3 regions of the Paenarthrobacter sp. C1 genome follow, and region 3 is predicted to be linked to each of the others. Evidence: riboswitches for the same ligand, from Rfam matches in the RefSeq annotation. Region 3 holds a riboswitch; each other region holds the start of a gene.

Region 1 (9,801 bases), 1.6 Mb from region 3:
ATCTGTTCGTCACTGTAGTGCTGACGCGCCACGGCAAACAGTTCCGGGCTGGGACGGGAGGTACTCATGCGGGTAATCTGCTCCGCGATCTCCATGGCGACCACCTCGCTGGGTTCGAACAACTGCACTTCCTTGTACACAGCCACCAATGACAGGCGCTGCTCCGTCTCGCCGTACTTCAGTGCCCGACGGTGGTGGAGATCCAAACAGAACGCGCACCCGTTGATCTGCGAACACAGGTAATTGATCAGTTCGAGGGTCCGGCGCGGGATCCCCAGCCGGTCAGCTTCGTCAACGAGTTGCTGCGAATAGTGGCTGAGCGTCGCGTAGAGGTCCGGTTGCTGCTTATCGAGATAACCGGCCAGCCGCGGTTTTGTTTCCTGTTCAGGCATGTTTGGAGCTTAACGCACCGCGCTCGGAGAGCTTAAGTGAGCAAGCGTCACAGCCAAGCACGCGGGATGTGAGGGAGGGTCACTCCGGGGTGTCGGCGGCCAGGCGGATGCCGTTCTCGGCCAGCCATACGGGATTGAAGGCCTTGCTCAGGTAGTTGGTGCCGGCGTCGGGCGCTATGGCCACCACCACCGAACCGTGAGGCGCGGCGCGGGCCACGCGCACTGCTGCCGCGACAGCGAGACCGGACGACGGCCCCAGCGCAAGCCCTTCTTCGTCAAGAAGCCGATGGACCGTGCTGTAGACCTCGTCGTTGGGGATCCGGAGGAAGCGGTCAACGATGGAGCGGTCGAAGATCTTGGGCCACTCTGACTGCGGCCAGGAGTTGCCGACGCCGTCCACCAGGATTTCGCCGGGATGACCCCCGCTGTACGCGGATCCGTAGGGGTCTGCACCTACCACTTCAACGTGCCCGCCCGGCCTTGAGGCTGCCACCTGTTCCTTCAAGTACCGCCCGTTGCCGCTGATGGTCCCGCCCGTACCGATGCCGGCCACGAAATGCGTCACCAGCCCACCCGTCTGTTCCCAGATCTCCGGCCCCGTGGTCTCGTAATGTGCCAAAGGATTGGCCGGATTGTCGAACTGCATGGGCCGCCAGGCGCCGGGTGTTTCCGCGGTAATCCGGGCGGCCACGGCTCGCGCGTTCTCCGGAGACTCGGACGGCGCGTTCCAATCCGTCAGGATCACCCGCGCGCCATAGTTGTGCAGCGCAGCGAGTTTTTCCTCGGAAATGGTGTCGCCCGTGACCACCACCACCGGGTGGCCCGTGAGGTGCCCGATCAGCGCCAGCCCTATCCCGGTGTTGCCGGACGTGCTCTCCACAATGGTGGCCCCCGGCCTCAGCTCCCCCGAGCGCTCGGCCGCCCGCACCATACTTAGTGCCGTGCGGTCCTTGATGGAACCACCGGGGTTCTCGGACTCCAGCTTGACGTGGATGACACTGCCGAGCCCGCGGCTGAAATTCTCCAGCTTGACCAGCGGAGTGTTCCCCACCTTTTCCAGGACCGAGGCGTCGAGACCATCAAGACCCCCGGGCAGTGCATGCAACCCATGCTTACGGGTGGCCGTGCTCATGGCGTCGCCTCCTCTGTTTCAGTGAAAAGCTGATCCACGGCTTCGCGCAGCACCGTCCGCGAGCGCTCCACCAGGTCCGGCGCCGACGGCCGGTCCGCCAACACATCAGCAAGCCGGCCCGCCACCAGCCCGGTCCCGTTGCCGAGCGGCTGCGCAGCTTCGGCTTCCAGCAGGAGGTAGGAAGCCGTGGGGGACTCGATGGCCAGGAGCTTCTCCGCGGCCTCAATCGACTTCTCCAGCTGTTGCAAGGCCAGCGGAGCAAGCGTCGAGTGGTCCTCGATGTCGGCTGAGAGCGTTGGCGCGCCGAGGGTCGCCGGAGCCGCCAGGAATTTGAGTTCGGCCAACAGTCCGGCCGCGGAATACCAGAGCAGCCCGGGCAGCTCCTCCTGGATCAAGGCAGACGCCGCACCGGGCGCGGAGGACGCCGCTGCCAGGTGCCTCGCCCGGATGGCCCGCTGCGGTGGATACAGCTTGGCGATCCGCCGCTCGCTGGAGATCCCCACGTGCGCCAATCCCAACCGCAGGCTTTCGAAGGACAACGCCAGCTGCATGGGTTGGAAGTTCCCGCCGGACACCATCGTTCCCGACTCCACATCGACCAACGGGTTGTCTCCCCGGCCGTTCAGCTCCACTTCCAGGGCCGAACGCAACTGCGCCACCAAGAACCGGAACGCCCCGTGGGTCTGCGGTGCAGCCCGGAAGGACAACGCGTCCTGTACCGACACTTCCCTGCGGACATCCTCCAGCCAGCCACCGCTGAGAAGCCGTCGAACAGCTGCGGCCGAGTCCCGCTGGCCGTCAACCGCCTTGGCCCTCTGGATGGCCGGCGAAAAGGGACTGAGGTTTCCGCCGCCGTCGTACCTTGCGATCGCCTCCAGCGACAATGAAAGCGCGACGTCGGCGAGCCGGGCCAGGTGCTGCAGGCGCACCAAGGCGAGGGCTCCCGCGCCCACGGAGTAGGCATTGGCGCTCACCAGGGCCAAGGCCTCTCCGGCAGCAGGTTGCAGGGCTTGCAGGCCGGCGTCCGCGAGGGCTTTGGCGCCGGGCACCAGCATGCCGGAGGCATCGAACGCTTCCCCCTCGCCCAGGGCTACGGCAGCGACGGCGGCCAGCTGGGTCAGGTCGGAGGAACCCACGGACCCTTCGCGCGGGATGGCGGGGTAGACGCCGCGGTTGAGCAGTTCGGCGTAGAACCCTGCGGTCCCGACACGCACTCCGGAGCCGCCCCGGCTGAACCCGACAAGCCGGGCCAGGATCACTGCGCGCGCTGCGGCACGATCCAGATACGGGCCTACGCCGCTGTTGTGATACCTGATGACCTGCACCTGGTAGGCGAGGAGGGACTTCTCCTCCACAGCAGTGTCCCGGCCTGACCCTAGAAGGGTATTCAAACCGTAGATCCGTTGGCCGGAGGCGGCCGCCTCCTCCACGATGTCCCTTCCCCGTCCGATCAAATTCAACGCTTCTTGGTTGAGTTCCACGTGAAATGTCGGATCCGCAGCCGCTTCCGCCACAGCCAACGCGGAAACGGGGCCCGTCCCGATGGTGAAAATGCCCATTAGAAATCCAGCAGGTTTTGGCGGAATCCGCCGTTGCCGTAACTCTTCCTCAACAGGCCGCGGCGGCGGAGTTCCGGGGTCAGCTTGTCCAGCACACCGTGCACGGTCACCGGATCAACGAAGCCGGAGAACAGGAAGCCGTCGCCCCCTACGGCCGCGCCGGTCTCCTCCAGATAATCCGCAATTTCTCCCACCGTGCCGATGATCGAATCCCCGGCACCACCGCTGCGTGCCTGCAGGATTTCACGCAGAGTGGACCCGGGAGGGGCAGCCTTGGCGAAGTGCTCCAAGGTGCCCTGGTTGCTGTTGGTGCTCAACTCCGGAAGCGGGGCATCGAGGTCGAACTTTTTGAAGTCGATCACGGACAGGTAGGAGATGGAGTTGAGCTGGCTGTCGATGTCACGCTGCGTCAATTCCCGGCGCTGCGCCCGCAACTCCTCGGCCTCGGCTGTGGAACCCACCACGGTGGGCTTCAGCACGAAAAGCACCTTCACGTCGTCGGGATTCCGGCCGGCTTTCGCCGCCTCGGCCCGGATCGAATCCCGGTAGGCCTTCATATCGTCAACGCCGCGGGCGAGCGCAATTGCCACATCCGCGTGACCGCCGGCAAACGCTTTGCCCCGCGGAGAGGCGCCCGCTTGGACAAGCACGGGTTCCTCGGGCAACGGTGCCGTGTTCAACGGCCCACGGACCTTGAAGAAGTCCCCGTCGTGGTTGATCGGGTGCACTTTGGTATGGTCCGCAAACACCCCGGCTGAAACGTCCTCAAGTACAGCGTCGGCCTCCCAGCTACGCCAAAGCCGCCTGACGACGTCGACGAATTCCTCCGCTTTTTCGTACCGGAGGTCGTGTTCGATCTGCTGGTCCAAGCCGTAGTTCTGCGCGGCGAGATCGCTGCCCGAGGTGACCACATTCCATCCGAGCTGCCCCTCGGAGAAGTGCTGCAGGGTAGCGAGGAGCCGGGCCGCGGTGAAGGGCGGGTAGAAGGAAGCGCTGACCGTGGGAACGATCCCCAGGTGCTCCGTGGCGGAAAGCAAGTACGGGACCAACGCCAGAGGATCGTGTTTCGGCGCAAAGGAAGCATGGGCCAGCGAAACCTCGGCAGTACCGCCATAGGTGTCCGGGACGGTCAGGGAATCCTCGATGATGAACAGGTCCAGCCCGGACAGCTCGAACGCGCGCACGGCCTCCTGGTACAGGGCCGGTTTCTTCCAGTCGTACCCCAGGCTGTAGCCCGGAGTGCCCCAGCCCTGCACCCCGAAACCGTGCCCCACGAACCAACCAAAATGCAGCATGGGCTTGAGTGTAGAACTGCTCTGTCCGTTCACCGCGACCTGATTTCATACGAAGTTACAGGGGGTCGTACTGCGTCAATTATGCTCCCGGGACGTCTTAATTGGACCCGTACTCCAGTACCGCCCGGTTACGCAACATGACGACGGCCGCCGTGCGGGCCGTCGTCGTGAATGCTACGTTTTTCTTGAGTAATGAGAACCAGCGCAAAGCCCTGACTTGCTGGTCGGCAACCCTCTCTCCGGCGGGGTGCCTCAGGTGACTACTCGGCGTATCGACAACTCGAACTGCAAGCGTGACTGAGGAGCACCAGCAATGCCTGAACCCACTGAAGAAAAACTCTCTTACCGCCTGATAACAGGCCCGGATACCCGCGACTTTTGTGAGCGGATCACCAACGCCCTGACGGATGGGTACGTACTGCACGGCAGCCCCGCAGCCACGTTCAACGGAACCGACGTGATCGTCGCGCAGGCCGTTGTCCTGCCCGCCGCGATTGCCAGCGCCGATGCCGCAGTCGCCAACGCCGTTGATGAACTGGATACCGACGACGAAGAAGCATTCGAGGGCCACGCATGAGCTACGCAGGTGACCTGACCCCGCAGGACGCGTGGGCCAAGCTTGAACAGGGCGCCATCCTGGTGGACGTCCGCACCGAGGGCGAATGGGCCCACATCGGAATCCCCGACACGAAAGCCACCGAGAACGATCCCCTGTTCATCCAGTGGAACCTCGCCGGCGGCATCCCGAACTCCCGCTTCATCGAGGACCTGCAACAACAGGCACCCGAGGACGACGGCGTGGAGCTCGTCTTCATCTGCCGCTCCGGCCAGCGCTCCATCGCCGCCGCCATCGCCGCCACGCAGGCAGGATTCACCGCCTACAACGTCCTTGAAGGCTTTGAGGGCGAACCCGACCGTTACGGCGAACGCACCGTCAATGGTTGGAAGAACCGTGGCCTGCCAACGAATCTGGGGACCGAGTAAGTGACTTTCAATCCTGACGCCGCCGGCTGGAGCCCCGACACCCAGGCCGTTCGCGGTGGACTTGACCGTACCAACTTCCAGGAAACGGCCGAACCCGTCTTCCTGAACTCCGGCTTCGTTTACGAATCCGCCGCCGCGGCAGAACGCGCGTTCACCGGCGAGGACGAACGCTTCGTCTACTCCCGCTACGGCAACCCGTCCGTGGCCACCTTCCAGGAGCGGCTGCGCCTCCTCGAAGGTACCGAGGCTTGCTTCGCGACGGCGTCCGGCATGTCCGCCGTGTTCACCGCACTGGGTGCCCTGCTGGCTGCCGGGGACCGCGTGGTTGCTGCCCGTTCCCTCTTCGGCTCCTGCTTCGTGATCCTCAACGAGATCCTTCCGCGCTGGGGCGTGGAGACGGTGTTTGTGGACGGACCGGACCTTGACCAGTGGCGTGAGGCTCTCTCCGAGCCGACCACCGCCGTCTTCTTCGAGTCACCGTCCAACCCGATGCAGGAAATCGTGGACATCCAAGCCGTCAGCGAACTGGCGCATGCCGCTGGGGCGACTGTCGTCGTCGATAACGTCTTTGCCACTCCCCTGCTGCAGCGCTGTGGCGAGCTGGGCGCCGACGTGATTGTGTACTCAGGCACCAAGCACATCGACGGCCAGGGACGCGTCCTCGGTGGCGCGATCCTGGGCACCAAGGAGTTCATCGATGGACCGGTGAAGCAGCTCATGCGCCACACGGGGCCATCGCTTTCGGCTTTCAACGCCTGGGTGTTGACCAAGGGCCTGGAAACCATCGGGCTCCGAGTCAACCACAGCTCGGCATCGGCCCTGAAGATCGCGGAATGGTTGGAGCAGCAACCCGCCATCAGCTGGGTCAAGTACCCCTTGCTGAAGTCGCACCCGCAGTACGAGCTCGCCGCGAAGCAGATGAAAGCCGGAGGCACAGTGCTCACGTTCGAGCTCTCGCCGTCCGCTGGCCGCTCCGCGAAAGAAGCCGCGTTCGCGCTGCTTGATGGATTGCGTGTCATCGACATCTCCAACAACCTTGGTGACTCCAAGTCGTTGATCACCCACCCTGCCACCACCACCCACCGGGCCATGGGTCCGGAGGGCCGGGCGGCGATCGGGCTGTCCGATGGCGTGGTGCGCTTGTCGGTGGGGCTGGAGGACGTGGACGATCTCATCCTGGATCTGGAGAAGGCCCTCAAACAGGTCTAACCTTGCTGGCATGAGGCATCCATACCGCCGGGCGGGGGCTGTCATCGTTGCGGGATCGGTGGTGTGGTTGGCCGGGATTTCACCGGGATCCCGCGTGTACCTCATGCACGACCCCGCAGAGCGCCTGCGTTTGCTGCTTGCCAGCGAGCGCGGATGGGTGATCGGCCACCACGCGGCCGCTGCAGGAACCGCCGCAGTCCCGGTGGGCTTCATGGCGTTCTCGAAAGCACAACCGGCAGGGACCTCCAAAGCGTGGGCGTCCGCGGCAGCAACAGCGCTGCTCGCGGGCGCACCATTCTTCATCTACAGCTTGTCGCGGCGGGCCTCGGACCTTGAGCGTTTCGCTTATTTTCGGGGATCCAATGCACCGTTCCTCGCCTACTCATGGCTGCATGTGCTGGGCTTGGCTGCCTTGGGCGGCAGCCTGCTGAAGTCCCCCGCCAAACGATGGGCGGGGATGACGGCAGCAGGGATGGCCGTGGTTTCCGGGACCGTCCTGGCGACCACCAAGGACATCCCGCCCCTGGTTTTCTACCTCACCGAAGGAGCCGTCGGAGCGTACCTGATGGCGTGCCCGGAACCCGGGGACATCGGGGATAGCGAGAACATCCGAGACATCGAGGGCTAAGGCCGCCGCACTCTGGTCAGCAGCGGGACAGGGTCCTTGAACGCGCCCGGGTCCTTGAACGCGCCTGTCGCGGTGCCACGAACAGTCACCTTCGCAGCGTGCGAGACCACGGCGGCAAGGGCTTCGGAGCCGGGCGGGTTCCCGCCGTCACGATGCCTGGCGCTGTACCGTGCCGCTGAGTCCCGTTGTTCGAGCGCTCCGTTGCCGCGTCCCAGAATTTCGGCAATGCCCGCCTTGACCAGCGCCAATTCACCTTGGTCATCCAGTACCGGGCTGAGATAGTCAACCAACGCCCACACGACATCAGCGGCAGGCTGGGGCCGGAAATCGCCGAAGTCCAGGAGGTCTCCCCGCAAACCGGAATTACTGGCCCGCCAACCCGCCATCCGCAGCAGGGCGGTCGGCACCGGGGTGGGATCAACGCCGTCGAGCATTTCCAAGGAGGCCGTCTCCACCAAAGCCCGCACCAGCACCGCGATCAGCGCCGCGTCCTCTGCGCGGAGGCAGACGTCGGCGACCCGGACCTCTACGGTGGGCTGGTTCCTGGCGATCCGGGCATCGAAGTAGATCATCCCCTCATCCAGGACTACACCGGTATCAAGCAAGCGCTGCACCACGCGTCGATAAGCCGTGAGCGAGCCAAAAAGCGATGACGGCCCGGACGTGGGCCACCGGTTCCATGCCTGCGTGCGGTAGCTGTCGAACCCGGTCGGAAGCCCGCGCCAGTAGGGCGAATTGGCCGAGAGCGCGGTGAGTACCGCGAGTTTGTCCCGGATGTGGTCCAGCACCACCACGCCTTCCTCCGGGGACTCCACTGAAGTGTGAACGTGGAACCCGCACGTCAACTGCTCGGTGGCGATGATGCCGAAGTGGTCCAGCATCGCGGCGTACCGGGGATCCGGGGTGGTGTGCGTGTTCGAGGCCAATGGTGAAGTGGCGATCGCTGCAACCCTTGCACCGTGCCGCCGGGCAGCTTCATCGGCCATGGCGCGGCCCCGGCGAATCTGCTGCAGGAGTTCGGCATAGCTGTGACACGGCCGCGTTTGGGTTTCGATTTGCTCCAGCTTGAGCTCCTGGCTCAGTCCGGTCTCCGTGGCAGGTTCCTCGTAGCCGGCCAGAAGCGCGTCCGCGAGAGCCAAGGGCATGCCCGTCACCGGATCAACGATGAGCAGTTCTTCCTCGACCCCGAAAGTCCGCATGCTCCATTCTGCGTCACGGGTGGCCTTCAGAACACAGGGTGGGACTGGCAGTTTGGCCTGCGGCAAACAGATTCTGCTGGATCATCGCCCTTGGAAACGGAGAGGACCCGCGGATTAGCCGGCCAAGCAAGCTGGCCGGGGCCGATGATCCAGCAGATTTGTCCACATAGGCGAAGTTTCCGGGCTGGGGAGGGACCAGTCCGTGGCTGACTGAAGGCATGAACGCATTCGAATTCTTGTCGTCAGTAGGTGGAGTAGCCAAGGTAGGGCTGCTTAAGGCCCACGGGCACACCCCGGCGGACCTAAGGAAGCTCGAGGGGGCCTATCAACCGCGGCACGGCATATGGGCTCTGCCCTCCGCAGATACGGAGTTTGTCTCTGCCCTCGTAAACAACGGACTTCTGACATGCGCAAGCGCAGCTGTCCGCTATGGCCTCTGGCTTAAAGACAAACCGGGAAGACTGCATCTGGCAACCAAGCACAACAGAGGCCGGGGGTTTATCCGGCACGGAGGTCTCAGGCTGGGCTCGGAGTCCTACGTTCCAGTTGCCTCGGTGGAAGACACTGTCATTCACGCTCTCACGTGCCTGCCGGACGTTGACGCCATTGCCGTGGCCCAGTCCGCTATGAAAAACCGTGGAGTTCCCCGTGACGTCCTGGAGGGCGAGCTGCGGGCCAACTACTTCGGGAATGCGAGGAAACGACTGCGCCAGGCCGACGGTTTGTCTGAATCCGTCCCGGAGATCAGTGCCCGCCTGCTTTTTGAGGCGGCGGGACTCTCCTTTGAACGGCAGGTCCAAATCCCAGGAGTGGGCCGGGTGGACACCCTGATTGACGGCTGGCTGATTGTGGAGGTCAATGGCTATCAGTTCCACAGTTCACGGGAGGCCTGGAGAAAGGACATGGGCAGGTTGAACGCGGCGCAGGCAATGGGTTACCGCGTCCTGAGCTTCTCCCCCGAGCAAATCTGGAACTCGCCGGAGCTGGTCTTGGGCCAGATCCGGGCGTGCCTTGGGCTCGGAAGGCCGCGGGATGGGCGATGACAGAGTATTTGCTGGATCATCGCCCGAAGCAGCAGCCGGAAGGCCCGAAGTTCCGGGCTTTTCCGTTGCTGCGAGCTCCGATGATCCAGCAAAAATACGTCAGCATCAGTCCTGGAAGTACTCCACCTTCGCGCCGATGGTGTTCAGCCGCTCGGCCAGGTCCTCGTAACCTCGCTCAATCACGTAGATGTTGCGCAGCTCGGAAGTACCCCTGGCCGCAAGCATCGCCAGGAGAAGGCAGGCGGCGGGGCGCAGGGCCGGAGGGCAACCAACTTCTGCCGCACGCCACTTCGTTGGTCCGTTGACGTAGATCCGGTGCGGGTCCAGGAGCTGAACCTGGGCGCCGAGTTTGTTGAGTTC
Region 2 (9,801 bases), 490 kb from region 3:
GCACCGATCGCACCGGCCATGACGTAGAAGCGGGGAAAGCTGCGGTTCCGCACGGCGGGGATGATGCGTTGGAGACCGGCTCTTCCTTTGGGCGTCGCCAAGGATATCGCGCTGATCAGCAGCAGGCCTGTGGTGAAGCTCACCACAGCTGCGGCGATGCCGTCGTCGAGTTTGGCGCCGAGCGCCCCGTTGATCCTTCCCTGCAGCGGAATGACCAGGCCCGTTGCTACTGCAATGGGCAGGCCAACGGCCAACGGAAGGGCTGAACGGGGAGAAGGCTGCGGCACCGTCTCAACACTACTTCAGGCATCATTGCTGTATGAGCAACCCCGAAATTGAAGAGATCCCCATCCGTGACGACATGATCCGCCTTGGCCAACTGCTCAAGCTCGCCAGCTTGGTGGAGGACGGCGTAGAGGCCACGGAGCTCATCAAGAACGGCCTGGTGAAGGTCAACGGCGAGATCGATGAACGGCGCGGCCGCCAACTCCACGCCGGTGACACCGTGACCGTCAACGGTCAGACAGTGCGGATCACCACCGCCTGAAACAACGCCCCTTAGGGGGCGAGGACCTTGTGGGTGAGGAACTCCCCTACGTGCCCGATTTCCTGCTGGTTGATGCCGTGCCACATGCCCGTGTAGAGGACCTTGGTAAGGTCCACATGCTTGCGGACCCAGCCCATGGTGTATTCGATCTTGTCCGGCGTAATGACAGGATCCTGCTGGTCACGGCCCCAGAACATCGGCACCGATCCGTCCAGCTCGTCGTCCTTGAACGCGGCGTCGCCACCGGCGTCGATCACGAAGCCTGAAAGCCCGACGACGGCCGCGAAGTCCGCGGGACGGTACCGGAGCATGGTGGTCGCCATGGCCATGCCCATGGAGAAGCCAAGAAGCGTAACCGAGGAATGGTTGACCTTTACCGTGTCCAGCCATTCCAGGGCGTATTCGGCGGCAAGCTTCACGGCGTCCAGGGAGTAGTCGATGGACGCAGTGAGCGGGAACCACGTAAAACCCGGGCCCATGGGCATCGGTGCACGCAGCGATGCCACGACGAACCCCTCGGGGAGGAGCCCGGCCAGGCTGAAGAGATCGTCCTCGTTGGATCCGTAGCCGTGCAGCAGGACCAGGAGGGGCTTGCCGGCGCGTTCGGCTTCCTCGTGGGACCAGAGGACAACAGGTGCTGGAAAAGCGGGGGCTTCAGTCATGCCTCCATTCTTGCAGTTACCCGTAAGTAACAACCTACGGTGGCGTAGGTCGGCCCTCTGGGGGCAGGATATGAGCGTGAGTGAGAACAATCATTTAGTGAAACCGGGCGAACCCGCCCAAAAGCACCCGTGGAGCCGTTACGTGGCGTTGGGTGATTCGTTCACGGAAGGCATCGGCGATCCCGAACCTGCCAATCCCGGCGGTTACCGCGGCTGGGCGGACCGTGTCGCCGAAGAGCTGGGACGCGGACACGAGGACTTCGCCTACGCCAACCTCGCCATCCGGGGCCGGTTGCTGCAGCAGATCGTCGACGAGCAAGTCGGCCCCTGCCTGGAACTGCAACCGGACCTCGTCTCCATTTCCGCCGGAGGAAACGACCTCATCCGCCCCGGCGGTGATCCCGACCTTCTGGCCGAGAAACTCGACGCCGCCGTCGGCGAATTGGGCTCGGGTGGGGCCACGGTGGTCCTCTTCAACGGTCCGGATACTGCGTCCTCGGTCCTTGGCCGCATCCGGGGCAAAGTTGCCATCTACAACGAGAACCTGCGAACGGTCGCAGCCCGCCATGACGCCATCATTGCCGACATGTGGTCCTTGCGGCAGCTCGCTGACACCCAGATGTGGGATGCCGACCGCCTGCATTTCTCCCCCCTGGGCCACCACACCATCGCCATGATGGTCCTGGAGGCATTGAACGTCCAGCACACCCTGGAGCCGCTGGTACCCAAGGCCCTTCCTCCCCGGACATGGCGGGAAGCCCGCTCATCGGACCTGGTCTGGGCACGGGAATACTTCGTACCTTGGGTTATCCGGAGGCTCCGTCACCAATCGTCCGGCGACGGCATCACGCCAAAGCGTCCGACGCCGGGACCGGTCTTTGGTGCCGCCGGTACCGTGATGCCGCGGAGCTAGCCGGGAGCGATGGGCCGGTGAACCAGCATGGCGAGTGATGACTCTCCCCGTACAGCGGGGGTCCGGCAGTTGCGTCTCCGACGGCAACAGTTACGTCCTCCCCTGGGTGCAGCTCCAGGGGATGTGGTGCGCAATCTCCTGGCCGTCCAGTCGCAGGAATTCGCCTATGCCCGTTGGACCGTGGCGCAGCGGACGCCCTCGAGCACTGCAGCTGCAGTAGAACAGGCCGTTGCCGACGGAACCATCCTGCGGACGCACATCCTGCGCCCCACATGGCATTTTGTGCACAGGGATGACTTGGGCTGGTTGATGGCGTTGTCCGCTGACCGGCTGCATCAAGGCAACAAGGGCATGTACAAGCGGACCGGGGTGGACGGGGAAACTGCCGCCCACAGTGGGAGGATTCTTGCAGCAGCCGTGGCGGATGGTGCCCACAAGACCCGCGAGGAGTTGGCTGATGTTCTGGGCCAGGCCGGCTTTCCCGGCAAGGGGCTGGGTTTCATCTACCACCTCATGCACGCCGAAATCAGCGGCATTCTGGTGAGCGGCGCTCCGGTTCGTTCGGCTGGAGGAGCCCTGAAGCAGACCTACGCTTTGTTCTCCGAACGCGTCACCGCTCCTTTTTCCGGGCCGCTCAGCGGAGCGGACCGGGAACACGCCCTGGGGCAGATGGCCCTGCGGTATTTCAGCAGTCGCGGACCGGCTACCGTGAAGGACTGTTCGGCGTGGTCCGGGCTGACCATGAAAGACGTCACGTTGGGACTCAACGTCGCCGCGGAATTATCACCGGGAACGTTGGCCCGGGTCTCCTTCGATGACCTGGACTTTTACGGCGCCTCGGCTGACGTAGAAGCCCTGGAGGCTCCTGCCGGTCCAGCGGCCGGTTCCGTGCTCCCCCGCGTCGACCTCATCCAATGCTTCGACGAATACGTGATGGGGTACTCGCAATCCCGCCACTACCTGGGCGGCACCGCACCGTACTTGCCTGAGGACAACGGCCCCATGCATGTAGTCCTCGTGGACGGCAGGCTGGCCGGATGGTGGCGGCACAGCTTCGCAGGGGGCATGTGCGGGCTCGAAGTCCGGATGGACAAGCCGACAACCAAGGAAGAGCAGATGGCCCTGGAAGCCGAAGCGGAACGCTACGGGATTTTCCTGGGCATGGAGGCCAAGCTGCTGTGATGGGCACAGGGCTAAGCTGGGGTTAAGACCTAGGAGGCCTGCACTGTGAACAATCTGATCTTCTGGATCATCGTCTGCTCGTGGCTGATTCCCATGGGAATCCGCATGTACAACCGGTCCAAGGCCCGCCGCCTGCAGAACGGGAATTTTCGTGGTCAGGATTATCCGCAACAGGGTTTCCCACCACAAAATTACCCGCCGCAGGACTACCCGCAACAGAATTACCCGGGCTACCCGCCAGGGCCGGCAGTCATCCGCCCTGCAGACGAGGCTCCGCAGGTCGCGCCGCCGTCGAACGCCTCCTACCCAAGCGGTTCCTACCCAAGCGATTCCTACCGGGCCGGACAGCCCGCTCCCGCGCCGTTTCCCACTGCCGGTTCCGAGCCCCAGGGCTACCGCGCCCGCAAGCTGGCTGAACTGGATGCGAAGTTCACCAATGGCCAGATCGCCATGGAGGACTACATGAAACAACGCGGGGAGATCATGAACGGCTAGGCACGTCCACAAACAGGCAACTCTACGAACAGGCTCCTCACGGTCAGGCGAAGAACGCCCCGCGAAGCTGCTCCGACAATTGGCCGATTTCCGTGAGGAAGCCATCGTGGCCGATCGGCGCCTGGATGGTGTGGACCGGAACATTCCCCGGCAGTGCTGCCGCCAGTTCCTTGGACTGGGCCGGGAAGTACAGCCTGTCCGTGTCCACAGCAGCAACAAAGAACTCGGCGGTGGCACGCGAAAGTGCTTCCTGCAGTGTGCCCCGTCCCCGCCTGATGTCGTGGGACATCAACGCTTCGGTGATGGCGATATAGCTGTTGGCATCGAACCGCCGCACAAGCTTTGTCCCCTGGTGGTCCAGGTAGCTTTCCACCTGGTAGCGACCACGCTCCCCCAGGACTGCTGCGGAGAGCGGCGTTTCCTGATGTTGGGCTTCCCTGCCGAAGCGGAGATCCAGTTCCAGGGCGGAACGGTACGTGATGTGCGCAATCCGGCGGGCCAGGGCAAGTCCGTGTTCCGGAGCCGGACCGCCGTAGTAGTCCCCATTGTTGAAGTGCGGGTCCTGCCGGATGGCCAGGGTTTGGGCCTGCGCAAAGGCAATCTGCTCGGCGGTGCTGTAGGCTCCCACCGAAATGACGGCGCAGCGGTTGACCCTCTCCGGGAACGTGACAGCCCATTCGAGGGCCCTGGCCCCACCCATCGAGCCGCCCAGGACCGCGTGCCAGGATTCAATCCCCAAGAGGTCCGCCAAACGGGCCTCAGCAACCGTGCTGTCGCGAAGAGTGACCAGGGGGAACCGGGAACCCCACGGCTTGCCGTCCGGCGCATCGGAGGACGGGCCGGTGCTGCCATAGCAGCCGCCCACGATATTGATGGAGACAACGAAGAACCTGTTGGTGTCGATGGTGGCGCCCGGACCCACCAACTGCTCCCACCACCCTTCCTCGTCCGTGGCTCCGCGGGCAACGTGGGTGCTGCCCGTCAGCGCATGCTGGATGAGCACGGCATTGGACGCGTCGGCGTTGAGTCGTCCCCAGGTTTCGTACGCCAACACGACGTTGGGGAGGTGACCGCCGGCTTCGAGCGCCAGCGGCCCTATGCCCGCGTACTTGACGGTTCCGTCTTCTTCTCCGGATTTGGGAAGTGCTGTAGCAGTGATGGTCATTCCTTTGACACCTAACTTCGCGCTTGCCCGTCGCCTTGCGTGCGAACAGGCCAGGTCTTCACCCGGGGCACCCCACCGCGGAAGGAGGGTTGCCGGCCAGCAAGCCGGGGCTATCTGCTGGCACTCATGACCTAATACGTAGAGTCTAGGAAAGACACCACCGTTATGGCGAAGAATGTGACACCAGTGTGACGTTCAAGGGCAGCTTCATTCACGAAAGAGCACTCCGGGGTGCCGTCCGGCGAATAATCGTCGATGTGGACGGCACCCCGGGTCCGTCAGCCGGGTGCGTCAGCTGCAGGCGTGGACTGCCCGTTCAGGCGCCCTTGGCCGCGCGGAAGCCGGCTTCGAGGTCGGCAATGATGTCATCGATGTGCTCAATGCCCACGGACAAGCGGACTAGGCCCGGGTTGACGCCGGCGGCTACCTGCTGCTCGACCGTCAGCTGGCTGTGCGTGGTCGACGCCGGGTGGATGACCAGGGAGCGGACGTCACCGATGTTGGCGACGTGGGAGTGCAGCTCCAAACCGTCCACGAAGCGCTTGCCGGCCTCTACGCCACCCTTGATGTTGAAGGCCACGATGGCTCCCGTGCCCTGGGGTCCGTACTTGCGGCCCCGCTCGTACCAGGGGCTGGACGGCAGGCCCGCATAGGCGACCGATTCGACGTCGTCATGCGCTTCCAGCCACTCGGCCACCTTGGTGGCGTTGGCGACGTGGCGCTCCACCCGCAGGCTCAAGGTTTCCAGGCCCTGGGCAATGAGGAACGCGTTGAACGGCGACACGGCCGAGCCGAGGTCGCGAAGGAGCTGGACACGGGCCTTCAGGATGTAGGAAAGGTTGGCTCCGAGCGCTCCGTCCTTGCCCAGGTCGCGGGCGTAAACCAAGCCGTTGTAACTGGGGTCCGGGGTGTTGAAGCCGGGGAACCGCTCCGGGTCCTTGCCGAAGTCGAAGTTGCCCGAGTCCACGATCACGCCTGCGATCGCCGAACCGTGTCCGCCGAGGTACTTGGTTGCGGAGTGGACCACAATGTCCGCGCCCCACTCGATGGGCCGGATGAGGAACGGCGTGGAGAGGGTGTTGTCGACGATGAGAGGCACGCCTGCCTCGTGCGCGACACCGGCGACGCCTTCGATATCCAGCACGTCCTGGCGTGGGTTCGAGACGACTTCACCAAAGAACAGCTTGGTGTTCGACTGGACGGCCGCACGCCACTGCTCGAGGTTGTCCGGGTCCTCGACGAAAGTCACGGAGATGCCGAACTTCTTCAGCGTGTGGGCCAGCAGGTTGTACGTGCCGCCGTAGAGGCTGGGGCTCGCGACGACGTGGTCGCCGGCCTCGGCGATGTTCAGGATGGCAAAGGTCTCGGCTGCCTGGCCCGAACTGAGCAGCAGTGCACCCAGACCGCCTTCGAGGCTCGCGACGCGCTGTTCCACGGCGTCCTGCGTGGGGTTGCCTATCCGGGTGTAGATCGGAGCCAGTTCGGCCAGGGCAAAACGGTTGGCCGCGCTTTCAGCACTCGGGAAAACGAACGACGTTGTCTGGTAGATCGGCAGGGAACGCGCGCCCGTGGCGGCATCCGGCTCTTGGCCTGCGTGGATCTGGCGGGTTTCGAAAGACCATCCTTGGCACATGGAATTCTCCTGTTCGTGGCGCGTGTGGTCGGCGGAATAGCTGCGGGAAGGAAGCTGCGGCCAGTCTAGGAAGTGTCCGGGTCCTTGGACAGCTTTGTGACGCCAGCAGAATATATGGGCTCTTTTGCGACCTTCCATGACGCCCGTCGCGAGATCCCACCTTAGTTAGGGTTGGCTTAGCTGAGACACCGATCACAAAGTGCCAAGATGAAGCCATGCGCATGGATCACGTCTCTTACGCCTGTGAACGAGATGGCCTCTTGGCCACTACCGAACGAATTTCCGCGGCTCTGGGAGTGGACGCAGTCCGGGGCGGAGTGCACCCGCGCTTCGGCACCCGGAACATGATCATTCCCCTTGCGGATAACAAGTACCTGGAAGTCGTGGAGGTCCTGGACCACCCTGCTTCCGACAAAGCACCCTTCGGCCAAGCTGTCCGTGCACGCTCAGCCGCCGGCGGCGGTTGGATGGGCTGGTGCGTGGCAGTTGACGACCTCGCCCCGTTTGAGGAACGCCTCGGTCGCGCAGCAGTCCCGGGCAACCGCAAGTTCCCTGACGGCCGCGAACTGGTGTGGCAGCAGATCGGCATCCTCGGCTTGATCGCCGATCCCCAGGTGCCGTACCTGCTCAAGTGGGAGGGCGACCCCTCACTTCACCCGTCCAAGGTGTACGAGAGCGATGTGAAGATGTCCAGCCTCACGATCGCGGGCTCCGCCGAACGCGTGACCGAATGGCTGGGCGAGCCAGTGGAGAAGCCTCTCGAGGACGTCGCGGTCCAGTGGATAGCACCACGCGGCACGCCGGGCATCATGGCCGTCACTTTCGAAACCGCCTCCGGAGCCGTCACCATCTGACCGTTCCCCTGATCCGGGCTGGTCCCGGCCCTGGACACCGCTGTCCAAACAATGCTTCGGCCGCCATCAGCGGGTGCCAATGACGTCACCCACCGATGGCGGCCGGATACTTTTAACGGCTGCAACGGCTTTCACGGCTGCTCAGCCCAGGCCCACCGCTTTGCCGAACAGGCTGAATCCAACGAACGCCACAATGTCCAGCAGGGCATGGGCAATCACCAAGGGCATCACCCTCTTGGTCTTGGTGTAGATCCACCCAAAGACCAGGCCCATCACCACATTGCCGATGAACGGGCCAAAGCCCTGGTAGAGGTGGTAACTCCCGCGAAGGAGGGCGCTGACGACGATGCCCGCCGGAACGCTCCAGCCGAACTTGCCGAAGCGGTCCAGGAGATACCCCACCACAATCACTTCTTCCACAATGGCGTGTCGCACGGCGGAGAGAATCAGCACGGGAACCGTCCACCAGTAGGCATCCAGGCCGCTGGGCACAATGGCAGTGGTGATTCCCAGCGCCCGGCCGGCCGCGTAGAGGCCAAGGGACGGTATGCCGATAAGCGCCGCGAGGCCCAGGCCCTGAAGCAGATCCTTGCCGGGGCGGACCAAGTTGAAGCCGAGCCGGGCGAACGCCGAACCTTCACCGTCCCTGGTGGCCTGGACGTGCGTGGACAGGAAGTAGAACACCAGCGCCACGGGCACCAGGGCGAACAGGATATCCAGAAGCTGGTACGTGAGATCGAAATATTCGCGGGTGCTCTGGGACCTGTTCAGCGTGGACGTTGCATCAGCCAGCGGCGCCCGCGTCATCTTGTCGAGCAGTTGCACCACGGAGTAGACAGCCGACTGGCCCAGGGACAAGCCCAGGACAATGAGCACTTCGGCGCGCAGCCGGCGACGGGAAGCAAGGAACATGTACCTATCTTGCCCGCAGTTCCTGCCTCTTTGCCGGGAACCGCCGCCCTATGCTTGGTGGGATGGGTGCCCCAGAGAGAATATTCATGATCCGGCACGGACAGTCCGCCGCGAACGCCGACACGTCCATCTACAACCGCGTGCCGGATTATCGGATTCCGCTGACGGACCAGGGCGTCGAGGAGGCGCGGTTGGCCGGCGAGGACCTGCGGCGCAAACTCGACGGGCAGCAGGTCTGCGTCTATGTTTCCCCCTATTTGCGCGCCTACCAGACGCTGGAAGCCCTCAACCTGGGGTCCCTGATTGAGCGTGTCATCGAGGAGCCGCGGCTCCGTGAGCAGGACTGGGCCAATTTCCAGATCGCCGGGGACATTGAGGACCAGAAGGAACTCAGGAACCTCTACGGCCACTTCTTCTACCGCTTCCGCGAAGGCGAATCAGGCTCGGACGTCTACGACCGGGTGTCGTCCTTCATGGAGACGCTTTACCGGCACTGGCAGAAGCCCACGTACGCACCGAACACCCTGTTGGTGACGCACGGGCTGACGATGCGGCTGTTCTGCATGCGCTGGTTCCACTGGACGGTGGAGTACTTTGAGTCGCTCAACAATCCGGGCAACGCTGAGCTGCGCACGCTGGTCAAGAACGACGACGACCAGTACAGCCTGGATCTGCCGTTCAGCCAGTGGGTGCCCAGGGATGTGGACGATTCGGTGCTCCACGCCCCGCGGATGCGGTTCTAGGGGTCCCCGTCAGCCTGCCGGTGCGACGATGACTTCCGTGCCGTTGGCTTCGAACGCCGCTTTGTCGTCGGGGCTGATCCCGGAATCGGTGATGAGGTGCCTGAAGTCGTAGCCGGCCATGGCGGCAAAAGAGCGTCGGCGCACCTTTGAGGAATCGGCTACCACGTAGGATTCCGTGGCTCGGCGTGCCATCACGGTGTTCACCATGGCTTCGCCCTCGTCAGTGATGGTGGGGCCGAGGTCCGGGTCCACGCCGTTGACGCCAATGAAGGCGATGTCCAAGGCGACCTTTTGCATGATCACGTCCGTGTACGGTCCCACCAGCTCATAGGACCGCGGGTTCAGGATGCCGCCGGTGACCATGATCTTGATGTTGGGGCGCACCGCCAGTTGGGAGGCGATGTTGATTGCATTGGTCACCACGGTAAGCGTGGGCCTGTTCGACGGTGCGTTGAGGTCTTCGCGGGTGGACAGGACCTGGGCCAGGGCGGTGTTGGTGGTTCCGCCGCTCAGCCCTATGACCGCTCCGGGACGGATCAGCGCGGAGGCCGCGAGCGCAATTTCCTGCTTGGCCTCGGCGTGGTCGTCACGGTTGTATCGTCCGGGAAGGTCGTATGCCACCGATCCCGTCGTGGCGCCTCCCCTGGTGCGGCTCAGCAGCCGCTGCTTGGCGAGGCTGTCCAGATCCCTGCGGG
Region 3 (9,801 bases):
ACCACATGCAGCACGTCCACGTCGCAGTCCACCGCGTAAAGCTCGCTTTCGCCGCGCCCGCGGGGCTCGATAGTGGCTTGGAGTATCTGCAGGCGCCGCTCGGAACGTGCGGTCAGCAGGCGTTCCACAATGCCTTGGCCGCCCAGCGAGATCCTGGGGCCGTCGTCGCGACGCGTCAGATGGGTCTCCGGCGCGGCGAACAAGTCGCCGACGGAGACGGACAGAACCTGGCAGAGGGTCACCAAGGAAGCCACCGACGGCGATGTCAGGTCGCGCTCCACGCGGCTCAGGAAGCCTTTGGTCAACCCGGTGGCGTCCGCAACCTGCTCGATGGTGAGGCGCTGCGCTTGCCGGGCTGCGCGGATTCTGGAACCGATGGCAACGGGAACATTGCTCGGTTCAACGGGTAGAGCCTTCATTCACGAACCTTTCAGGCCTGTCATGTGGCCCTGTCATTGGAGCAATAGTAGCCGGGAGGCACGCCAACAGGGCCACTGCGGGCGTAACCAAGTCCAAAGGATCTTGACTGTTACTCCGATCACAACATATCCTCATAGGCAACAAGTGTTGTCTGTGAGGCACACAACACATCCCCAAGCTCCAAACCCAAATCTCCAATCATCCGCACAGAGACTTCGACGCATCGCAGGAGTATCGTCGAAAACCCCAACCTCCGTGCATCAGCTCCAAGGACCGTTCATGGAATCTTCGGCTATTAATATCGCAATCGTGGTGGTGTACCTGCTCGCCATGCTGGCCTTCGGCTGGTGGGGCAAGTCCCGCACAAAGAACAACAGCGACTTCCTGGTGGCCGGCCGCCGCCTGGGACCCTTCCTCTACACAGGCACCATGGCCGCCGTGGTCCTCGGTGGCGCATCCACCGTGGGCGGCGTGGGCCTCGGCTACAAGTTCGGCATCTCCGGCATGTGGCTCGTGGTGGCCATCGGCTCCGGCGTGCTGCTCCTTAGCCTCCTGTTCGCCGGCACCATCCAGCGGTTGAAGATCTACACGGTCTCCCAAATGCTGAGCCTGCGATACGGCAGCAAAGCCACCCAGACATCCGGAATCGTGATGTTGGCCTACACCCTCATGCTCTGCGCCACGTCCACCGGCGCCTACGCCACCATCTTCGTGGTGCTCTTCGACTGGGAACGCTGGTTGGCAATCGCCGTCGGCGGCGCCATCGTGCTGGTCTACTCCACCATCGGCGGCATGTGGTCCATCACCTTGGCAGACCAGGTGCAGTTCCTCATCAAGACCGTAGGCATTTTCTTCCTGATGCTGCCGTTCGTCCTGAACGCAGCCGGCGGAATGGACGGCATCCGTGAGCGCCTTGACGCCAGCTTCTTCCAGATCGACGGCATCGGCGTCCAGACCATCATCACTTACTTCGTGGTCTACACCCTCGGCCTCCTGATCGGCCAGGACATCTGGCAGCGCGTCTTCACCGCCAAGACCGCCACCGTTGCACGCTGGGGCGGAGCTACCGCCGGTGTTTACTGCATCCTCTACGGCATCGCCGGCGCACTGATCGGCCTGGCTGCCCGCGTCGCCCTCCCGGACATCGATGTCGCCAACCTCGGCAAGGACGTTGTCTACGCAGAGGTGGCAACCCACATCCTGCCCGTCGGCATCGGCGGACTGGTGATGGCCGCGGCTGTGGCTGCGATGATGTCCACCGCTTCGGGCGCCCTGATCGCCGCCGCTACGGTGGCCCGCGCAGACGTTGTCCCGTTCGTGGCCAGCTGGTTCGGCAAGACGATCAACACCGACGACACGGAAAACCCCGAGCACGACGTCAAGGCTAACCGCTACTGGGTCCTGGGCCTGGGCATCGTTGCCGTCCTGATTTCCATGGCAGCGCAGGACGTCGTTGTTGCCCTGACCATCGCCTACGACATCCTGGTGGGCGGACTCCTGGTCGCCATTCTCGGCGGCCTGGTCTGGAAGCGCGGAACGGGCATCGCGGCTGCATGGTCCATGGCAGTCGGCTCAGTTCTGACACTGGCCCTGCTCATCATGTACGCGGTTGGTGTCATCCCGAGCGAAGACGGCGTCTACGCCAACGAGCCCATCTACTGGGGCCTCGGTGCTTCCCTGGTGGTTTACGTCGTGGTCTCCCTGCTGACTCCGCCCACGGACGCAGCCGTCCGCGAGGCCTGGGACAAGCGCGTAGCCGGCGCCATCTCCGAGGAACTGCCGCCGGAAGTCCACCCGGTGGGCAGCAGCAAGTAACCAGGCAATACCCGACGGCGGTGCCGCCCCCTTCACGGGGGCAGCACCGCCGTCGTTTTGTCCCCGGCAATAGGGCCTTCACAACCTCAGGTGCGGTACTGTTGTCCCAGCTTCAAGAGATGTGGCGCCAAGCTCCGACTGGCCATGCACCAACCCCATGTTCACGGGTGGTTCGGATGAGGAAGCGGCCCGTCCCGGACCTGAGACAACCGAGCGGGCAAGAGCACTCTCCACAGGAGCAGCACCTTGCCGTATCAGAGCGATGCCAGCCACGCCCACAACACCACCGGCCAAACCGAAGCCCGGAACGTCACGGTGATTCCCGCCGTCGACCTTTACCTGGGCACGGTCACCATAGTGGCCAGGAACGAAACCCTGTTCTTCCGGCATCCCCATCCGCAGCAGATCGCCAAAGCGCTGGCCCAGGCCGTCCGGCCCTCAACGTGGTGCGAGGCGTCCCGGACCCTGACGGTTACTGTGGCCGCGACAGGAAAACGGGATGGCCAGCCGCGCCTGTTCGCCCTCGGCAGCCGGGACGAGGACTAGATTTCCTCTTCCTCCCCACGGAATTCCTCGGTCTCATCGATCGGCACCACCCGTTCATCGTCCTCGGGGGCGTCCACTTCCTCAACCCAGGGCTCGTCCACTTCCTGGTCTTCGGCGTAGTCGTAGGCCGGGTCCGACTCGATGGTGGTGCGTTCCGGGTACTTGGCGTGTGATTCGGTGGTGTCCATGGTGCAACCTCCGTCCCGTGGGCCTGTAAGAGCCCGCTAACCGAGTGCGGGGAGGCTCCCCGCCCCTGTCCTTCCATCTGAGCACCGGCCAAAGCGAGGGTCAAGCAGAGCCGGAAATTACGGTGCACCGAACATTCCAGCTAAGGAATACCAGCCAAAAAACCCTGCAAATAAGCGGTAGTGTGGTGCGTGCAATGGGGCCGCAACTACCCCACCCAGCACAGGAGATAAAGTGCAGATGCACCAGGAATCCCACAGTTCGTCGAGCCCCGCTCCGGACCCCGCCATCGAACCCGCAGCTCTCCACCACACCGCAGACCCGGCAGCACCCACTGCGTCGGACATCAGGCGGTGGCGGCAGTACCTTGCCGATGAACGCGCCGAGGCTGCGGTCTACCGCGAACTCGCCCAGCGCCGCGACGGCGAGGAACGGCAGATCCTGCTGGCTCTGGCCGAAGCCGAAGGGCGGCATGAAGCGCACTGGCTCAAACTCCTGGGTGAGCACGCAGGCATGCCCAAGGCAGCTTCCGCCCGCAGCCAGTTCCTGGGGTTCCTGGCCCGCAACTTCGGTTCGGTCTTCGTCCTGGCCCTGGCGCAACGTGCAGAGGGCCGCTCCCCCTACGGAACCGAGCCGGCCGCCACCCCCGCGATGGTGGCCGATGAACAAATCCACGAGGAAGTAGTCCGGGGCCTGGCGACCCGTGGACGCAACCGGCTCTCGGGTACCTTCCGCGCAGCAGTTTTCGGCGCCAACGACGGTTTGGTGAGCAACCTGTCGCTGGTCATGGGCATGGCCGCGACGGGTGTACCGAGTTCCGTGGTCCTCATGAGCGGCGTTGCAGGGCTCCTGGCCGGCGCATTGTCCATGGGTGCCGGCGAATACGTCTCCGTCCGCTCGCAACGCGAACTGCTCAACGCCACCCTCCCCACCCAGGCCACCCTCACCGCAGCCCCGTCGCTGGACATCGACCACAACGAGCTGGTCCTCGTGTACCTGGCACGCGGCATGACCCGCGAAGCCGCCGAGCACCGGGCAGCCGAGCGCATGGGATTGTTCAGCTGCGACTGCGATCCCAGCCTCTCCCTGCAGCCCGAGAAACCGGTGGCCGATGAGCATGAATCGGTGGGTTCGGCGTGGGGCGCGGCGCTGTCCAGTTTCTGCTTCTTCGCCTCGGGAGCCATCGTTCCGATCCTGCCCTTCCTTTTCGGGATGACGGGTATGGCCGCGCTCCTGGTGGCCGGAGTCCTGGTGGGCATCGCGCTGCTGGCGACAGGCGCCGTCGTGGGTTTGCTGTCCGGTACGTCGCCGCTCAGCCGCGGCCTGCGGCAGCTGGCCATCGGGCTGGGAGCAGCTGCTGCCACCTACGGTCTCGGTTTGCTGTTCGGCGCGGCGATCGTCTGAGTTTGGACTGCTCCCCCGGCAGACCGTAATGTTGGTTCGTCCTCCGCGCTGCCCCGCGTGACCAAGGGCCTGAGGAATGGAGAACCGTGGACTGGGAGCGGGAAGCTACGCACGTGCCGAAGCACCGGCGATCGGGAACAACCCAGCGCGTTCTGCTCGGCCTGCTGATGGCATTCATTGCGGCAACGGTCGCTGTGCTGGTGTCCTGGTTCCTGAATGGCGACCCCCGCATCACGGCACTGTTCCCGGGCGTCAGCGTCCCGGGCGGCCCGCAAACCGGGAAGATACAGCCCACCTCGGCCCGCATTCCGGACGCACCACCGCCGGGACTTGAGGAAGCGGACGCCCCGCTGGCCTCGCCGACGGCACCGGGCACCACCAATGATTCGTACAAGTTCCTGGCCATGAACGACGACGGCACCCCGGTGGGCTATTCCCCTTGCCGGCCGCTGCACTACGTGGTGAACAACGCCTCCGCTCCCGAAGGAACCGACCCCCTCCTGGCGACGGCCATTGCCAATATCTCTGCAGCCTCGGGCATCCAGTTCGTCAACGACGGAACAACCGACGAACAACCCGCGGACCGGCGCGAGCCCTACCAACCCAATCGCTACGGCGACCGGTGGGCTCCCCTGCTGATCTCGTGGACCACACCAGAAGTGGCGCCGGCCCTTGAAGGGAAGGTCATCGGCACGGGCGGCAGCACCATGTATTCGCTGGACAAGGGCCCCAAAAGCTACATCACCGGAAGCCTCGAGCTGGACACACCCCAGATCGCGGAACTTCTGGCCGATCCCGGCGGCGCGGACTACGTCCTTGCCGTCATGCAGCACGAGCTGGGACACGTGATGGGACTGGACCATGTGAACGATCCGATCCAGCTCATGTACCCGGAAATCGGGGCACCGGACGGTCTGGCCGCCGGTGACCTGAACGGCCTCCATCTCCTGGCATCAGCCCCCTGCCGCAAGGACATCTAGCAGCGTTCAGGCGTTGGGTACAAAGGCCATGGACTCACGGGGACGCTGGACTTATGCTGGCGAATACGGCCGACGGCGGCGCCCCACCGCCCGTCCGCGGCCTCCACGTCAGGGGGTTCCATGGAACCTTATGGGTCGTCCAAGTGGCCGGACCCGGATCCTCCCCGGCCCCATTACCTTCCGCCTTCGGGTCCGCACGAGCCGCCTGAGCCCCGCCCGCCGATCAAGCACAGCAGCGTCGCCGCCATCCTGTTCCTGCTGGGCATTCTGGGACTCGTGTGCGCCGGAGCCTATTTCGGCGGAGAGCTGCAGCAATTCCTCTACGGATCATCGGAAAGCCAGAGCCAGCCGCCACGTCCCGGGCTGGCACCCTTCGGACAACGGGACGATCCCCTGCCCGGACGTGAAGAAGCCGACGCGCCCCTCGGCACGCCGCCCCCGCTGGTCCAAGCCAGCAGCTCGTACAAGTTCCTGGCAGTCAAAGAAGACGGCACGCCCTTGGCGTACTCGCCCTGCAGGCCCATCCACTACGTGGTGAATTCGGACCTCGCACCGGCTTCCTGGCAGGTTCTTGTAGAGAAGGCTGTCCATGAAACCGGGAGAGCTACGGGGTTGAGATTCATTTACGACGGGCCGAGTTCCGAGGTTCCCTCCCCCAACCGTTCCGGGTATCAGCCGGCCAGATACGGGGACCGTTGGGCGCCGGTGCTGATCGCCTGGAGCACCCCGGAGCAGGTACCGCGCCTGACCGGGCAGACGGTGGGTCTGGGCGGAAGCTCCTCCATTGGCCTGAGCAACGGCTACAAGGCATACGTGACCGGGACAGTCTCACTGGATGCACCACAGTTTGCCGGGATCGTGGACACCCCGGACGGGGAGGACATCGGCGTGGCGGTCATCATGCACGAGCTCGGACACCTGGTGGGCCTGGACCACGTGGACGATCCCCGGCAACTCATGTTCGGGCAGGCATCGTGGGTACGGGAATATGCCGCAGGCGACCTGACGGGGCTCGCGGAATTGGGTTCAGGTCCTTGCAGCAAAGACTTCTGATCCGGGCTGTGTCTTAGCGGGCCAACACCGCGAGCGCATCCTCCACCGTGTCCACCAAAAAGATACGCTCCGCCATGGGCTTCCCGGCGGCCAGGCTCTGCAGCATAGGCCACGCCGGGAAGGTCCGTTCCCAGTGTTCGCGGCCCACCAGGACCATGGGTGTAATGGTTTCGGGCGCGCCGTAGTAGTTCTCACAGGCGTCCTGGAAAATCTCCTGCACCGTGCCTGCAGCTCCCGGCAGGAACACGATCCCGCCGTTGCAGACTTCCAACAGGATGGCTTCCCGGATGGCGTTGGCGAAGTATTTGGCGATGTGGGTGGCGAACAGATTGGGCGGCTCGTGCCCGTAGAACCAGGTAGGGATGCCGAGAGTCGGGGTGCCTTCCGGGTAATGTTCGACGACGGCCGCCGCCTGACGCGCCCAAGCCGTCACCGAGGGCCTGAACCCCGGTACATCGGCGAGGGTCGCAAGGGCCGCCTGCAGTTCGGCGTCGGGCCTTCCGCTGAAGAAGGCGCCCATATTGGCCGCTTCCATGGCACCGGGACCCCCGCCCGTGGCGACGGCGAAGCCGGCTTGGGCGAGCAGGCTGCCCAGCCGGGCGGCGTCGGCGAATTCCCTGGATCCTCGCTGGGCGGCATGGCCACCCATGACTCCCACAATCCTGCTTCCTGCGAAGGGGCCCTGATCCAATGCCTCGTCCAGGGCGTCGCCTATGGCGTGATCGTGCAGCGCTGCGGCGAGCGTGGCATCGAGGCTCTGACGCTGGCCGGGCAGGATGCTCCATTGGTAGACCTGCGCGTCGAGGGTGGACTCGTACTCAGTAGCCGGGATGTCCCGGTAGAGCTCCGCCGGGGTGTAGAGAGTGCCGCGGTACGGGTCAAAGGGAACACCCAGCAGCTTCGGAAAGATCAGTGCGCCACGGCTTCGCAGACTTTCTTCCACGCCGGTGTCGAAGGTGCAGCCGAGGAAGATGGCACCTTGCGGATCCATCGCTTTGAGCTGGCGCGAGTAGCCGCGAAGGTCCAACGACTGCGCGTGCCAACCGTGCATTGACCGGGCTCCGGCACCGACCAGCCGATCGAAATGAACCACGCTTTCGACGTCGAGTGTTCGAGGACTTGGGTTTAGCGCTGCCGTGCGGTTCATGGTTTCAGCCTAGTAGCGGGCTTGCCCGCGCCACTGGGATTTCGCCCATACCGGTCTGGACCCTAGCCATGAATTTCCGCGAGGAGTACAGTATCGATCACTGCTCCACTTTCGATCCATGAAAAGTATTTGCAGTACCCAACTGAATTCAGGAAATGACGTCGCGGAGGCGTCGTAAGCTTGCCGGCTGGGGGGCCCAACATCTGCTCGAGGAGCATGGTTGTGGACCGTCCAAAATACGCTCGGCGTCATACTCATTCCACCCTGTTCAGCACCCGTTCCCTTTTCCGGAAAATCCTTGTTTTCCTGCTGGGTTCCTCTGTTGCCTTTTCTGCCCTGACCGTTGGTATGGCGGCGCCTGCCGCTGCTGCGGTCCCGCCGTGCCCGGGCACAGGCGGCGCCATGCAGATAGTGGCCCACACCGATGATGACCTGATTTTCATCAGTCCGGATTTCATGCGTGACATCCAGTCCAAGCGCTGCGTGCAGACCGTGTACGCAACGGCGGGTGAAGCCGGTGAAGGGGCTGCGTACTGGAACAGCCTGGAAGCGGGAATCAGGGCAAGCTACGCGAAAATGGCGGGTGTAGCCGATGCCTGGACCACCTCCGACGCGGGCGTTCCGGGCCGACCCCTCACCCTTCAGACCTTGAATGCGGCACCCAACGTTTCCGTCGTTTTCATGCGGCTTCCGGATGGCTTCCCGGATGGGAGGGGCAGCAGCCGCTACAACGGCCAGAGCATCCTGAAACTGTGGGACGGCCGGCTCAGCTCCATCCGTCCGGTTGATGGGGCCGCAGCGTTTACCAAGGCGCAATTCCAGACGACGTTGAACCAGCTGGTGGCCAATTACCAACCCACCACCTTCCGGACCCAGGATTGGACGGGAAATTACCAGGACCCCTACGACCACAGCGATCACTGGGCCACGGCAAAGTTTGCCCAGCTGGCCAGCAGGGCCTACACGGGACCCCATACGGCATCTGCATACGACGCCTATGTAATCGATGAATACGCCCAGAATGTGACGGGCGCGGACCTGACCAACAAAGTCAACACCTTTGTGCGCTTCGCCGATTTCGATAAATACCTCTGCGACACTCCCTGCCCGGCGCCGCCTTACAGCGACTGGCTCAAACGGCAGTACATCACGGCCATCGAGTGGACGGGCAATGCTGCCAAATCAGCAGGCACAACAGTGAGCGCTTCTTCGCAGAAGGCCTCGGGGCAGAGCCCCGAGAAGGCCCGCGACGGGTACGCATGGGGTACGCCCATGGACGCCAACCGCGAATGGGTCACCAACGGCGGCAAGGCAGGCAGCTGGATCCAGTACAACTTCTCCCCTGCCCGGACCATCAACGCCGTGACGCTTTTTGACCGGCCGATCCTCAGCGACCAGGTAACCGGCGGCAACCTGGCCTTCCCGGATGGCAGCACCGTGCCAGTGGGCGCCCTGCCTAACAACGGTTCGGGACTCACAGTGAATTTCCCGGCACGGACAGTCAGTTCGGTCCGCTTCAACATCACCTCCGTGAGCGGCTCCACCACGAACGTCGGCTTGTCCGAGTTCGAGGCCCACATCACGGCCGACGTCGTTGCACCCGAAGTGACGGCGACACCGCCCGGCGGCACCTATGACATCGGGCAAAAGGTCACCCTGTCCGCGAACGAACCTGCGACGATCTTCTACACGCTGGACGGGACGACCCCCACCACCGCGAGTGCCAAATATGCCACGCCGATCACCGTGAATGGTCCACTGACGCTGAAGTACTTCGCCGTGGACGCTGCGAACAATCCGTCGGCCGTCGTGACTCAGAGCTACTCCACCGGCCCGGACGTGACCAAGCCTGTGGTGACGGCCAACCCGCTGGGCGGCGCCTACGCCCCGGGCACCAGCATCACGCTTACGTCCAACGAGGCAAACTCCGTGATCAAGTACACCAAGGACAGCAGCGATCCCCTCACTGCAGGCTTGGTCTACTCCACGCCGATTGTCTTCGCGGGCCCGGATCCGATGACCCTGAAATTCTTCGCCATGGATCCTGCCGGAAACGTGTCCGATGTCGTCACGCAGACCTACAACGTTCCGCCTGACACGCGGGCGCCTGTGGTGACGGCAAACCCAACCAGCCGTGCGCTGGCCAGCGGGGCAACCATCACGCTTTCCGCCGATGAACCAGGCGCAAGCATCTACTACACCACAGACGGCAGCAGCCCCACGGCTACGGAGTCTGCCACCAACTTCAAG

Evidence for each region. Region 3 has a riboswitch for S-adenosylmethionine ahead of ACNAOU_RS05190 (hypothetical protein). Riboswitches for the same ligand answer to the same signal wherever they lie in the genome.
Region 1: it holds a riboswitch for S-adenosylmethionine, as region 3 does, so the genes downstream of both, ACNAOU_RS19505 (DUF1737 domain-containing protein) here and ACNAOU_RS05190 (hypothetical protein) in region 3, are expected to answer to the same signal.
Region 2: it holds a riboswitch for S-adenosylmethionine, as region 3 does, so the genes downstream of both, metX (homoserine O-acetyltransferase MetX) here and ACNAOU_RS05190 (hypothetical protein) in region 3, are expected to answer to the same signal.

What each region holds. Positions count from the first base shown of each region.
Region 1 covers NZ_CP186052.1:4,167,862-4,177,662, forward strand. Annotated here, with positions in the region: gene ACNAOU_RS19485 (carboxymuconolactone decarboxylase family protein) at 1-392, opposite strand, end outside; gene ACNAOU_RS19490 (PLP-dependent cysteine synthase family protein) at 472-1,524, opposite strand; gene ACNAOU_RS19495 (aromatic amino acid ammonia-lyase) at 1,521-3,083, opposite strand; gene ACNAOU_RS19500 (NtaA/DmoA family FMN-dependent monooxygenase) at 3,083-4,411, opposite strand; SAM riboswitch class IV at 4,567-4,678, shown strand; gene ACNAOU_RS19505 (DUF1737 domain-containing protein) at 4,692-4,955, shown strand; gene ACNAOU_RS19510 (rhodanese-like domain-containing protein) at 4,952-5,362, shown strand; gene ACNAOU_RS19515 (O-succinylhomoserine sulfhydrylase) at 5,363-6,571, shown strand; gene ACNAOU_RS19520 (hypothetical protein) at 6,582-7,199, shown strand; gene ACNAOU_RS19525 (glutamate--cysteine ligase 2) at 7,196-8,398, opposite strand; gene ACNAOU_RS19530 (endonuclease domain-containing protein) at 8,953-9,441, shown strand; gene ACNAOU_RS19535 (UDP-N-acetylglucosamine 1-carboxyvinyltransferase) at 9,547-9,801, opposite strand, start outside.
Region 2 covers NZ_CP186052.1:1,560,927-1,570,727, reverse strand. Annotated here, with positions in the region: gene ACNAOU_RS07420 (DMT family transporter) at 1-287, opposite strand, end outside; gene ACNAOU_RS07415 (RNA-binding S4 domain-containing protein) at 320-547, shown strand; gene ACNAOU_RS07410 (alpha/beta hydrolase) at 559-1,209, opposite strand; gene ACNAOU_RS07405 (SGNH/GDSL hydrolase family protein) at 1,280-2,122, shown strand; gene ACNAOU_RS07400 (winged helix DNA-binding domain-containing protein) at 2,150-3,304, shown strand; gene ACNAOU_RS07395 (hypothetical protein) at 3,350-3,799, shown strand; gene metX (homoserine O-acetyltransferase MetX) at 3,843-4,964, opposite strand; SAM riboswitch class IV at 4,979-5,096, opposite strand; gene ACNAOU_RS07385 (bifunctional o-acetylhomoserine/o-acetylserine sulfhydrylase) at 5,281-6,597, opposite strand; gene ACNAOU_RS07380 (VOC family protein) at 6,813-7,451, shown strand; gene ACNAOU_RS07375 (CPBP family intramembrane glutamic endopeptidase) at 7,593-8,363, opposite strand; gene ACNAOU_RS07370 (histidine phosphatase family protein) at 8,450-9,106, shown strand; gene ACNAOU_RS07365 (DeoR/GlpR family DNA-binding transcription regulator) at 9,116-9,801, opposite strand, start outside.
Region 3 covers NZ_CP186052.1:1,068,051-1,077,851, reverse strand. Annotated here, with positions in the region: gene ACNAOU_RS05200 (helix-turn-helix domain-containing protein) at 1-419, opposite strand, end outside; gene ACNAOU_RS05195 (sodium:solute symporter) at 700-2,235, shown strand; SAM riboswitch class IV at 2,346-2,465, shown strand; gene ACNAOU_RS05190 (hypothetical protein) at 2,482-2,781, shown strand; gene ACNAOU_RS05185 (hypothetical protein) at 2,778-2,969, opposite strand; gene ACNAOU_RS05180 (VIT1/CCC1 transporter family protein) at 3,208-4,371, shown strand; gene ACNAOU_RS05175 (matrixin family metalloprotease) at 4,458-5,351, shown strand; gene ACNAOU_RS05170 (peptidase M10) at 5,472-6,404, shown strand; gene ACNAOU_RS05165 (LOG family protein) at 6,418-7,551, opposite strand; gene ACNAOU_RS05160 (chitobiase/beta-hexosaminidase C-terminal domain-containing protein) at 7,954-9,801, shown strand, end outside.